Regions from separate parts of the Lacticaseibacillus huelsenbergensis genome, predicted to be linked through region 1. Evidence: predicted binding sites of a transcription regulator. Region 1 holds the regulator's gene; each other region holds the start of a gene.
What was found. Region 1 encodes HrcA, which represses chaperone genes, less so after heat shock. Its sites were predicted from a motif close to TTAGCACTCNNNNNNNNNGAGTGCTAA; they were not measured.
Positions count from the first base shown of each region.

Region 2: a site for HrcA is predicted at 1,516-1,542, ahead of LHUE1_RS13995 (ATP-dependent Clp protease ATP-binding subunit). Genes of this name have one in related genera too.
Region 3: a site for HrcA is predicted at 1,402-1,428, ahead of groES (co-chaperone GroES). Genes of this name have one in related genera too.
Region 4: a site for HrcA is predicted at 1,943-1,969, ahead of LHUE1_RS08795 (Hsp20/alpha crystallin family protein). Genes of this name have one in related genera too.

Region 1 is NZ_CP120687.1:2,816,930-2,820,082, reverse strand. It holds gene ribF (riboflavin biosynthesis protein RibF) at 1-74, shown strand, start outside; gene hemW (radical SAM family heme chaperone HemW) at 76-1,221, shown strand; gene hrcA (heat-inducible transcriptional repressor HrcA) at 1,380-2,426, shown strand; gene grpE (nucleotide exchange factor GrpE) at 2,494-3,087, shown strand; gene dnaK (molecular chaperone DnaK) at 3,118-3,153, shown strand, end outside.
Region 2 is NZ_CP120687.1:3,017,778-3,020,930, forward strand. It holds gene ptsP (phosphoenolpyruvate--protein phosphotransferase) at 1-824, opposite strand, end outside; gene LHUE1_RS13985 (phosphocarrier protein HPr) at 824-1,090, opposite strand; gene LHUE1_RS13990 (hypothetical protein) at 1,233-1,424, opposite strand; gene LHUE1_RS13995 (ATP-dependent Clp protease ATP-binding subunit) at 1,644-3,153, shown strand, end outside.
Region 3 is NZ_CP120687.1:384,922-388,074, forward strand. It holds gene groL (chaperonin GroEL) at 1-1,055, opposite strand, end outside; gene groES (co-chaperone GroES) at 1,091-1,372, opposite strand; gene LHUE1_RS01715 (CPBP family intramembrane glutamic endopeptidase) at 1,527-2,171, shown strand; gene LHUE1_RS01720 (LCP family protein) at 2,252-3,153, shown strand, end outside.
Region 4 is NZ_CP120687.1:1,932,233-1,935,385, reverse strand. It holds gene mutY (A/G-specific adenine glycosylase) at 1-931, opposite strand, end outside; partial or broken gene LHUE1_RS14375 (hypothetical protein) at 1,139-1,365, shown strand; gene LHUE1_RS08795 (Hsp20/alpha crystallin family protein) at 1,359-1,835, opposite strand; gene LHUE1_RS08790 (hypothetical protein) at 2,340-2,483, opposite strand; gene LHUE1_RS08785 (helix-turn-helix transcriptional regulator) at 2,642-2,971, opposite strand; gene LHUE1_RS08780 (AAA family ATPase) at 3,097-3,153, opposite strand, start outside.

The sequences.
Region 1 (3,153 bases):
ATGCAGAAGGCCTGATTACCCAATTAAAGAAAGATGAAACGGCAGTCCGTCAGTATTTTGCGAGGAAGGGTTGAAATGGCAGGCGCATATATTCATATTCCGTTTTGCGAACATATTTGTTACTACTGTGACTTCAATAAAGTCTTCATTGAAGGACAGCCGGTTGATGACTATGTTGCGATGTTGCTTAAGGAAATGCGAATGGTCATGGCTGAGCATCCTGATGAGAAAATCGAAACGGTCTATGTCGGTGGAGGAACACCTACAACGTTGACGCCCAAACAGTTAGCGACACTTTGCCAAGGCATTCGCGACATCTTGCACTTCAATTCTGGTGAATTCACGTTTGAGGCGAACCCCAATGATTTGCTGACGACCGATAAGTTGCAGGTTTTACATGATTATGGTGTCAATCGACTTTCAATCGGGGTTCAGTCTTTTAACAACGATGTCCTCAAACGGATCGGACGGATTCATCGCGCCAAGGACGTGTATGTCGCGATTGCCAACGCCAGAAAAGTCGGTTTTGATAATCTGTCGATTGATTTGATTTTCCGATTACCTGATCAAAGCCGGGACGATTTTTTAAATAGTCTACAAAAAGCCCTCGATTTAAATTTACCGCATTATTCGACGTATTCACTCATTCTTGAACGGAAAACCATCTTTTATAATTTGATGCGCCAAGGCAAATTGCGCTTGCCAACGCAGGATGTCGAAGCCGATATGTATCAGGATGCCATTGATCTAATGGAGGCACACGGCAGACATCAATATGAAATCAGTAATTTTGCCAAAGATGGTTATCAATGCCAACACAATCTGCTTTACTGGCAAAATGACAAGTACTTCGGCTTTGGAGCTGGTGCGTTTGGTTATCTTGGGCGCGATCGGTATCACAATTATGGTCCGATCAAACAGTACCTAACGCCGCTTCACACCGATCATTTACCGGTTTTGGCCCATCATTTGGTTCCGGTTTCCGAACAAATTGAAGAAGAAATGTTCCTTGGCTTGCGAACCATGCGCGGCGTAAGTGAAAAACGCTTCTATCAGCGCTATCATCTGACCGTTGATGCCGTTTATGGCGAGACCGTACCTGAGTTGGAAAGCCAAGGCTTGTTACAGCGCGATGATGGTTTCATTCGGCTGACCAACAAGGGCAAGTTTTTAGGCAACGAAGTCTTTCAACAGTTTTTGCTTGACGAGCCGCTTATTTAAACGGCTCTTTTTTCTTGAAAAAATGGCCGCCACTGGCTAGAAACACCGAAAACACTGAAGATTTTAGCAATGTCGCCTTGACTTTGCTAACAGTGCTTGGTATATTATTCAGTGTATTAGCACTCGTGCGAAACGAGTGCTAAAGGTGAGGTGAGAAAATGTTGACGAAACGGCAAGTGCTCGTCTTAAAAGAAATCATCCGCCTGTTTACTGAAAGCGGAGAGCCGGTTGGTTCAAAGCGATTGATGCGCGAGCTGCCCATTCATGTCAGTTCCGCCACAATCCGTAATGATATGGCGTCGCTAGAAGATGCCGGTTTGATCACCAAGACCCACAGCAGTTCCGGGCGCGTACCGTCAACGCAAGGCTATCGTTATTATCTCGATCACCTTGTTGAACCGGTGCGTGTTTCGCATCAAGAACTGGCGACTATCAAGCAGGCATTTAGCCAGCGATACAATAAGATGGATGAGATTGTTGCGCAAAGTGCGCAAATTTTGTCTAATCTGACGAGTTACACGGCCATTAGCTTGGGACCTGAAGTAACCAATATCAAGCTGACAGGTTTTCGCCTTGTTCCATTAGGCAATCACCAAGTCATGGCGATTTTGGTCACGAATAACGGTAACATTGAAAACCAGGTCTTTACCGTATCGCAAAACATCTCATCCGATGAGCTCGAAAAGGCGATTCGAATTGTCAATGATCAACTCGTTGGACTGCCACTAATTCAAGTTGCACAGCGGCTGAAAACCGATGTGCCTTCGATGTTAATGCAGTATCTGACCAGTCCTGAAGGCTTCTTGGATATCTTCGGTAACGTTTTGAAATCTGCTGCTTCCGAGCGCTTTTACGTTGGCGGGCGGTTGAATCTGATGGATTACCTAGGCGATTCCGATATCCATGAACTGAAAAAGATTATGTCATTGATTGACGCTGATCACGGTGATCTGACGGAACTGCTTGGCGGACCGATTCGTCAAACGCCGGTTCAAGTACGCTTGGGTCCAGAGCTTAAGCCAATTGATTTGGCCAACCTCAGTTTAATCACCGCTAGCTACGATGTTGGTGACCACGGCACCGGGATGATCGCCTTGCTAGGCCCGACGCAGATGCCTTATTCGAAAATGATCGGACTGCTGGATGTTTTCCGTGAAGAGCTGGCAAAACGGTTGACGGATTATTATGCCAACTTTGATCAATAAAAATTAAAAAATATTTGTTAGTGTGGATCCATGAATGCCAGCAAATATGGTTTAAAGGGAGGATACCATGGCAGAAAAAAAAGCAAAGCAAACTGCAGCAGATACCGCCAAACAGGCAAAACAACCTGCTGAAGCGTCAGGATCTTCGCTTAAAGAAGACATTCTGAAAGAAAGCATCGCTGATCTCAATGATCAACTAAAAAGCAGCCAACATGATGGCGAGCAGTTGAAAAAAGAACGTGATGAATTCGAAGATAAATATCTGCGGGCAGCCGCGGAAATTCAAAATATGAATCATCGGTTCGAAAAAGAGCAACAGAAACTGCTGAAGTATGACGGCCAGAAGTTAGCAAAGGCGATTTTGCCAGTTGTCGATAATCTTGAACGTGCGCTTGCAACCGAGGCCAAAGATGATAGTGCTGCTTCATTGAAAAAGGGTGTCCAGATGGTTTATGACCACTTGGAACGCGCTTTGAAAGAGAACGGCATCACTGCCATTGATGGCACAGGCGAAAAATTTGATCCGAATACCCAACAGGCCGTACAAACAGTCGCGGCTGATGACAAACACGCAGCTGATACTGTCGCGCAGGTCCTGCAAAAAGGGTATTATCTCAAAGATCGCGTTTTACGCCCTGCTATGGTCGTTGTTGCTAAATAATTAAACTGAAAATAAAGAAGGTATAACAATATGAGTAAAGTTATTGGTATTGACTTAGGAACCACC
Region 2 (3,153 bases), 200 kb from region 1:
GCCGCAACATCAAAATGCTTGCCATCAGCCGTCACGGATTTCGCCGTCTTCAGTTGCGCCCATTCAGCCTTTTGCTTGGCAAATGCTTCAGCAGCTTGCTTGAATTTGGCAACCTCATCCGTCGAAGGATCAATGACCACTTCACCAGTCAGACCGTCAACGGAAATCAATTGACCGTTTTGGGCCTTCTTGGTGACGTCATCGGTTCCGACAACAGCAGGAATTTCCAATGAACGCGCCATGATCGCGCTGTGAGCCGTCCGACCACCGATATCAGTGACGAAGGCCTTCACATACTTCTTGTTGAGCTGTGCCGTGTCAGAAGGGGTCAAATCGTGAGCCACGATAATGACTTCTTCATCAATCAACGCCGGATTCGGCAATGTACGACCCAACAAATGCGCCATAATGCGCTTTGTTACATCGCGAACATCGGCAGCACGTTCCTGCATATATGGATTATCAGTCATGCCTTCAAAGGTCTGAATGAAGAATTCGGAAACTTCCTTCACAGCTTGTTCGGCATTTACTTTTTCGTCCTTGATCTTGGATTCGATCTGACCGGTAAAGTCAGGATCAGCCAAAATCATCATATGGGCATCAAAAACTTGAGCCTCTTCTTCGCCAAGCGATTCAGCGGCCTTTGCACGGATAACCTTTAACTCATCATTACTTTGATCAAGTGCCTGCTTCAGCCGATTGATTTCCTTTGAAGGATCATCAACCGTTTTTTTGTCAAATGATAAATCAGGTTGAACCAGTAAATAGGCCTTCGCTGTGGCGATCCCATCACTAGCAGCGATTCCCTTCAAATGTTCAGCCATTATTCAGCCAAGCCTTCTTTTTTCATAGTATCGGTAATAGCAGCAATTGCGTCTGCTTCGTCGGCACCTTCAGCAGAAATGGTAACATCGGCGCCTTGGCCAACACCCAAACTCATAACACCCATAATGGACTTGAGGTTAACGCTCTTACCTTTATATTCCAAGTTGATGTCTGAGTTGAACTTGCTGGCTGCTTGTACCAACAAGGTTGCCGGACGTGCGTGGATCCCGGTTTCTGCAATAATGTTAAATTCACGTTTTTCCATGACTGATCTGCTCCTTCATATTAACTAGATTTCTAGTGTTTTTCCGAATAGTTTATAGGCACACTAACACCTAAAACAATTCATGTAAACCTTACCATTTTTTGTAGCTTGCCACAAGCGTCACATGAGATTTGACGCTTATTTAGCGGGAATCAACTGACCGGTAATGGTATTCGATGACACCATCGCGTTTGGCCGTCCCCACAATTTCTTCACGATCGGGATAATTTGTCCATGCCGCCCGAAACGCCATGAATGTTTCGGGCGTCACCGTGATCTTGTCACGCTGACCAGTCTTTAACTCATCCATTAAAGCGACATAATCCTGAGTCATCTATTTGCCTCACCTCACTCCATAAGGTTAGCATAAAAGTAGGCATTGAAAAAGCGCTAATGCCTGATATCACTGAAATATTTGGAACTTTTTAGCACTCTTGTGTGTCGAGTGCTTGCATTCTCAACATAAGGGTGTATACTATTGCCATAGGTCAAGAAAGGTCAAACCTTTTTCGACTATATGTGGCACCTAATTAGACAGGAAGGTTGTGACAAAATGTTATGTGAAAACTGTCATAAGAATCCAGCCACTATTCATCTTTCAACCGTTGTTAACGGAACGCGGCAGGAGATCAATCTCTGCCAAAACTGTTATCAATTACTCAAGAAACAAGCAGGAGGAAATATGAATCCAACAAATGCTACTGATCCGTTTGGGTTCGGGAGCTTAGATGATATCTTCCGTGCGATGAATCAGGGAATGGCTCGGCCGCAACAGCCTAACGCGCAGATCCCGCCTACTCAGGCAGGACGCGGCGGCAATGGTAACAACGGCCGCAATGGCAATGGTGGTAAGGGATTACTGGGTCAATTCGGTGTTGATCTGACCGAACAGGCACGCAAAGGCCAAATTGATCCGGTCATCGGCCGCGACAAAGAAATCTCGCGGGTGATCGAAATCCTGAATCGCCGGACGAAGAATAATCCGGTTCTGATCGGTGAAGCCGGTGTCGGTAAAACCGCTGTCGTCGAAGGCTTGGCTTTGAAGATTGCCAATGGCGACGTACCGGCAAAGCTACAGGATCGTCACGTCATTCGTCTCGATGTCGTTTCCCTTGTTCAAGGAACGGGTATTCGTGGTCAATTCGAGCAGCGGATGCAACAATTGATCGATGAACTCAAACAAAATAAAAACATTATCCTATTTATTGATGAAATTCACGAAATTGTCGGTGCCGGCAACGCTGAAGGCGGCATGGATGCAGGCAACGTTTTGAAACCTGCCCTCGCTCGTGGCGAATTGCAACTGGTTGGTGCAACCACCAGCGACGAGTATCGGCAAATTGAAAAAGATTCCGCGCTTGCTCGGCGACTCCAGCCCGTCATGGTTGAAGAACCAAGCGTTGACGAAACCATTAAAATTCTGAAAGGCTTGCAGCCGCGTTATCAAGACTTCCATCACGTTAAGTACACGGAAGCCGCGATTGAAGCCGCAGCTACACTCAGTAACCGCTACATTCAGGATCGCTTTTTGCCTGACAAGGCCATTGACCTGTTGGATGAAGCCGGTTCTCGCAAGAATCTGACGATTGCAACCGTTGATCCTGAAACAATCAAAGCCAAGATTGCGGATGCCGAGAAACAAAAGCAGGCAGCACTGAAACAGGAAGATTACGAAAAAGCCGCCTTCTATCGCGATCAAGTCACGAAATTAGAAGACATGGCCAAGAAACAATCAAATCTACCTGAAAATGAAGTGCCAACCGTCACCGAAAAGGACATGGAAAAGATTGTCGAAGAAAAGACCAACATTCCTGTCGGTGAACTGAAAGCACAAGAACAGGCACAGTTGAAGAACCTTGCCAGCGATCTTGAAAAACACGTCATCGGTCAAAACGAGGCGGTTGACAAGGTTGCGCGGGCCATTCGCCGTAACCGTATTGGCTTCAATAAGACCGGCCGGCCAATCGGTTCCTTCCTCTTCGTTGGGCCTACCGGTGTTGGTAAAACCGAGCTGGCCAAGCAGCTTGCCAAAGAACTGTTCGGTTCGGAAGATGCCATGATTC
Region 3 (3,153 bases), 660 kb from region 1:
TCAATTTGCTTCTTGATGATGTTAACCCGTTCAGCAATGGCATCCTTGGAACCTGCGCCATCAACAATCGTGGTGTTGTCCTTGGTAACGGTAACTTTGCCGGCACGACCCAATTGTTCAATCTTGGTATCCTTCAGATCCAAGCCAAGATCGGAACTGATCACGGTGCCACCGGTCAAGGTTGCAATGTCTTCCAGTTGTGCCTTGCGCCGATCGCCAAAGCCAGGGGCCTTAACTGCAACAACATTGAAGGTACCACGAATCTTGTTAAGAACCAGGGTTGGCAATGCTTCGCCGGCAACATCGTCAGCAATGATCAACAGTGCCTTACCTTGTTGAACGATTTCCTGCAATAGTGGAAGGATGTCCTGAATGTTGGAAATCTTCTTATCGGTAATCAGGATATATGGATCGTCCAGATCAGCTTCCATTTTATCATTGTCGGTTACCATGTATTGACTCAGATAGCCGCGATCAAACTGCATCCCTTCAACAACAGAAAGTTCAGTGTCGATCCCTTTGCTTTCTTCGATGGTAATAACACCGTCATGGCCAACTTTTTCCATGGCGTCCGCAATCAGATTGCCGACTTCTTCATTGGAAGATGAAACCGAAGCAACCTGGGCGATTTCCTTCTTGCCGTTAACTTTGTGGCTGATCTTGTGCAGTTCGTCAACCGCTGCCTTGGTTGCCTTTTCGATACCTGTCCGAATGCCAACAGGGTTAGCACCGGCAGTCACGTTCTTCATACCTTCGCGAATGATGCTTTGTGCCAGAACCGTTGCGGTTGTGGTACCATCACCGGCGATATCGTTTGTCTTGGATGCAACTTCCGCTACCAACTTAGCGCCCATGTTTTCGTAATGGTCTTCTAAGTCAATTGACTTGGCGATCGTAACACCGTCGTTGGTGATTTCCGGTGCGCCATAACTCTTATCCAAAACAACGTTGCGGCCTTTTGGTCCTAAAGTTGTTTTTACTGTGTTTGCTAATTGATCCACGCCACGCAGCATGGCGGTACGTGCATCCTCAGAGAACTTAATTTCTTTTGCCATTGTTTTTATTCACCTCAAAATTGATCGATTATTTTTTACGCAATTGCCATAATGTCTTTTTCGTGCAGTACGAGGTAGTCTTGACCTTCATACTTTACTTCAGAGCCGGCGTATTTGTCGTATAATACAGTATCGCCAACTTTAACGGCCATTGGCAGACGCTTGCCTTCCGGTGTCAAAGCGCCTTCACCTACTGCGACAACTTTGCCGGTTTGCGGCTTTTGTTTGGCATTATTGGCTAAAACAATGCCGCCAACAGTCTGTTCCTCTTCTTCAACGACCTCGACAATCACGCGATCTCCTAATGGTTTTAACAAGGCAATCCCTCCACATTACATTTTTTGATTTAGCACTCGCTATGTCTAAGTGCTAACTACAAAAGTAACTATAACGAGTTTTCCGGGTGAATGCAACCCCAAAACCCGGGAATGTTATACTAATTTCAGATATTTTTTCAAAGGAGTCCCCTATATGTCACTGCAAAAACATGCCTTTTCCGTTGTCGGTGCTTACCTCGTCACGTTTATCGCTAACCTTTTGATTTTCCAATTCATGCCGGTTGGGCGGCTCAGCCTTGGTATTGTGACCTTAATCAGTGTCATCGCAATGATTGCTGCGGCGTATAGCGAACGGCAACTGGTCATTGCCAACGCGATTGAAGCCCCTGGCGTCCTCGCACCACAACAGCGCGTTTTCTGGGGTGTCATCGGCATTGCCGGCGTCTTGGCTGCTCAGTTAGTCGGCTCATGGCTTGAAATGATCCTTTTTAAAATGCCGCAAACCAATAGCCAGATTCATCAGCAGCTTTCCAGTATGACCACCAATCCCTGGTACTTTTTGGCAATCGGCCTCGCCATTCCCGTTCTGGAGGAGCTGGCTTTTCGTAAAGTATTGTTCGGTAATCTGGTTAATGTCACTGGCGTTTTCGGTGGCGCTTTGATCGCCAGTCTGTTATTTGCCGTGACTCAACCAGGCGGCCACTGGCTCAGCGCGACCTTAGTCGGATTGGTTCTGGCCTATGATTACCGTCACACCGGCGCCATCAGCACTGCCATCATCGCCCATGTCGGTGCACTATGGGTGGTCTGGCTATATTACATTGCCCACGCGCTGTAAACGTAATCGAATATTAATCTCGTTGGCGCATTCAATCTTCTATAATGGAAATAATGTTTTTATAAAGGAGCCGTTCAAAAATGGAGACCCGTTCAAATCACCGCCACCGTCAACCGCCTAAACGTTTTCGCTGGGGACGCCTCATCGGCTTAATCGTCATTGTCGGCCTGTTTACGGTTGGCGCCTATGCCCTGCGCCTCTATAGCCAGGCAAAATATGCCATCGACAATACATACCATGCCACCAAACACGTCAGCACGGACATCGCCCAAAAGAAACCATTTGCAGTACTCCTGCTCGGGGTCGACACCGGTGCTGAAGGACGCGTTGAAAAGGGCAACTCCGATACCATGATTGTGGCCGTCGTCAATCCGAAGACCAACAAAACCACCATGGTCAGCATTCCCCGCGATACGGCTGCTGAATTGATTGGCACCAAAGAGTTCAATATGCAGAAAATCAACGCTGCATACAATGTCGGCGGTTCTGATATGGCCATCAACACAGTCTCTAAACTTGTGAATGTGCCGATTTCTTATTATCTGACGATCAACATGGGCGCGCTGGAAAAAGTCGTCAATGCGGTCGGTGGGATTGACGTTGATGTTCCGTTTTCATTCCAGGATCCTTACACCGGTAACCAGAAATTCAAAAAGGGTCGCATGCATTTAAATGGCAACATGGCACTTGCCTACTCACGAATGCGCCACGCTGATCCGGAAGGCGACTATGGCCGGCAAAAGCGCCAGCAACAAGTCATCAAGGCAATTTTGAAAAAAGCCGTTTCTGTCGGATCGCTTGGTAACTTCACCAAACTCATGGACACGATTTCTAAAAACATTGCAACTAATCTGAGTTTTGCCGATATGCAAAGCATTTTCATGAACTATCGCGGCGCTGCCAAAACCATCACAACCGATCATCTCAAAGGGGTTAACGCCTGGGTCGGCGACGGTGCCTATCAAATCGCATCCGATGCCGA
Region 4 (3,153 bases), 880 kb from region 1:
TGACGCCAAGATCGGCGAAAGTTAAGGCCAAGCCTGATGATGCAGCAAAAGTCTGACTCACTTCATCTAGTTGATCGCTCATCATAGTAGCTTCGAGATCTGCCATATCAATCAATGGGAACATCCATAAATCTGCCAACATACCGGTACTAGGACGCTGCTCGAACAAATAACCGGCATCAGAGCGCACGACCAAAGCAAAATAGCGATGCACAACTGGTCGCGGTTTTTTCGTTTTAACCGGATAATCTGCCACAACGCCATCACGGTAACTTGCATCAAAGTCACGCACAGGCGAGTGTTCGGGATCCGGGTGACTGGCGGACATATAGCTTGAGCCAAGATCCATCACGGCCTGATTGAAATCACCAGGACGATCTTTTGGAATTAATGGGCGAATCAGATCGTAAAACACTTGGCGCGTTTGCGGCCGCGCGATATCGGCGTCCACTTTGAACAAGCGGGCAAACACCCGAAACGCATTGCCATCAATCGCAGGCACAACTTCGCCGAAGCTGATCGAAGCAATCGCGCCGGCTGTATAAGGGCCGATGCCAGCCAATGTTTGTAACTCAGCTGACGTCTGTGGCCATTTTCCACCATAATCATTCACAATTTGTTTCGCTGCCTGCTGTAGGCGCCGCGCCCGTGAATAATAACCTAAACCTTCCCAAGCCTTCAAAACTGCCGCTTCCGGTGCTGCGGCCAACGCCTCGACAGTTGGAAACTGTGTCATGAAGCGTTTGTAATACGGAATCACTGTCTGAACCTGAGTCTGCTGGAGCATTAATTCGCTCACCATCACATGATAAGGGTCATGATCTTGCCTCCACGGCAGCGTTCGCGCGTGTCCGTCATACCAATCTAAAAGTGCCTGTTGAAATGCCGCTACTTTTTCTGGCGGCCAATCCATTAATTTGTTGTTTGTCATCATAGAAGTTAGCTTACCATGGAGTTTGGTGTTGGGAAACTGTTTGGTGGCTTGATGGGGATTGTTCTATTTGAGGCAATGGAATGGTTAAGTTTCGCTTTCTATAACGCGCTCGCCAGCCCAGAAACCTGCGTGTAAGGACCTTGGACGCAATGGCAAAGACCGCCATCACGCCCAAGGCCACTTACACTCCGGTTTCTAAGCGGGCTGGCTTACGCTCACAAAAAAATCACCCCTACGATCATACGTATCGCAGAGGTGATTTCTTTTTACGGTTCAATGATCACTGCAACTGCTGCAATTCTCATCGATTCGTTTTGCTTACTACTGGGTTTTGCCCATCAACGACAGTGGTGCCGCTTCTGATCATGCTTGCAATGCAGTTCGTGAGTCTTGAGCCGCCTGACGACAAACACTACTCAATCCATTACTGAATTTCAATGTTGTGACCAGACTCCTTTGATTCAGTCAACTTTGGGCATGTGATGTTAAGAACACCATCTTTGTAGTTTGCCTTGATGTTGCTGTCATCAACGTTTGGCAGTTGATAGCTCCGACTCATCGTGCCATAGCTGCGTTCGGACATCATGACGTTGCCGTTCTTGTCGGCGTGATCTGTGATGTCATCCTTGTGAACATTGATGCTCAAAATGCCATCATGGTAGTTCAACTTGATGTTGTTCTTATCGATCCCAGGAACATCAACATGAACTTCGTAAGCGTCCTTGGTCTCCTTAACGTCAGTCAGCAATCCGTTGACGGCCGTGCTGGCAATGGAAGGAGTTGCCCAATCCATCCAGTCAGATACCGGGCCGAAGAACCGACGTGCCAAGTTGTCAAAGAACGGATCATTAACATCATTCATCAACTCATTATTACGACGATTCATAACTTCATTAGCCATAACAGATAACTTCCTTTCAATCAGAGACTTTGGGGATTCAGGAGAACGATCTTAGCTCCGGAGCCTTTGTTCCTTCTCCCTCGCTCCACCTATAGTTATACCACAAATTAGCACTTGTGAACGCCGAGTGCTAAAGTTTTTTGAAAAAAGTTTGGTTAGCGGTTGTTATGGGGCGTCATTACTGTGTTTTCGGGTTGTGTATTTACCTATACCTTTGTTGGAAGTAGCCATCATCGGGGTACTTTTGGTTGTGGCCGTAAGTGATTTTAGCGGCATCGGTATTTGTTCTATTGTCTGCAAAGATAGGTTGGGCTGTTACGTTCTATAACGCGCTCGCCAGCGCAGAAGCCTGCGTATAAGGACCTTGGTCGCAATGACCAAGCCCGGGTCATCAAGCCCAAGGCCACTTATAACTTATACTCCAGCTTTTAAGCGCGCTGGCTCACGCTCACAAAAAAAGATCCCAAACAATTTCTCATTTGGAATCCATGACTCAGCTAAAAATTAGTTTTCATTTTCAAGGCGTTCTGCTTCTTCGTCAATCGTTTCGAAACCTGACTTCTTAGGTTTCTTTTCAGGATGTTCTTGGCGCTCCTTTTCGACCTTAGCGATCAAAGCTTTCTTCTGTTCTTTGCTCAATGATGCCATGTGATGTCGCCTCTTTTTGGTGTGAGTTAGAAGGTTTGACCCTTTCAACTTCTGTTATACCACTTAAATGGCACCTTGACACACCAAATTTTAATCTGATCACCGACTCAGGAGAAGAACAAATGAATTTTTGGCCTTCCAGCATATGTTTTTCAAGCTTAATTCTTTTGGGGTTTCGCCCACTCAAACCGTTTAACCTGAGCAAGGTCATCGGTCTCAGCCTGTGACAACCGATAATTAAAGTCAAGCTGTAAAAGCCATCTAGCACTAAGACCAGTGGCTTGCTCAATTTTCCGCGCAACATTGATACTCATATACGCATGCCGATTCAAAATAAATGAGAGTTGCTTTTGCGAAACGTCAATGTGCTCCGCAAACTCAGACTGCGTAATATTGTGATATGCCATCAATTCCTTCAACGCATCAGCTGCCGAAGTCGTTGGCACAATGTTCATGGGTGCTGAATCATTAAAGTCTACTTCAAACATAAATCCGTCCTGGCAATGGCCATGTTCAGTGCTTGCAAAAATACCAATCGTTTCATTGAACATTACCATATGGGTATATTCCTATCAAGTAAAACTTTTGTCGCACCGCGCTCAACATCCCTTAACTAAGCCATATGCAACACTTTCAGCCGACTGCGCCCGGTTCCTGCCGGTTGTACCTG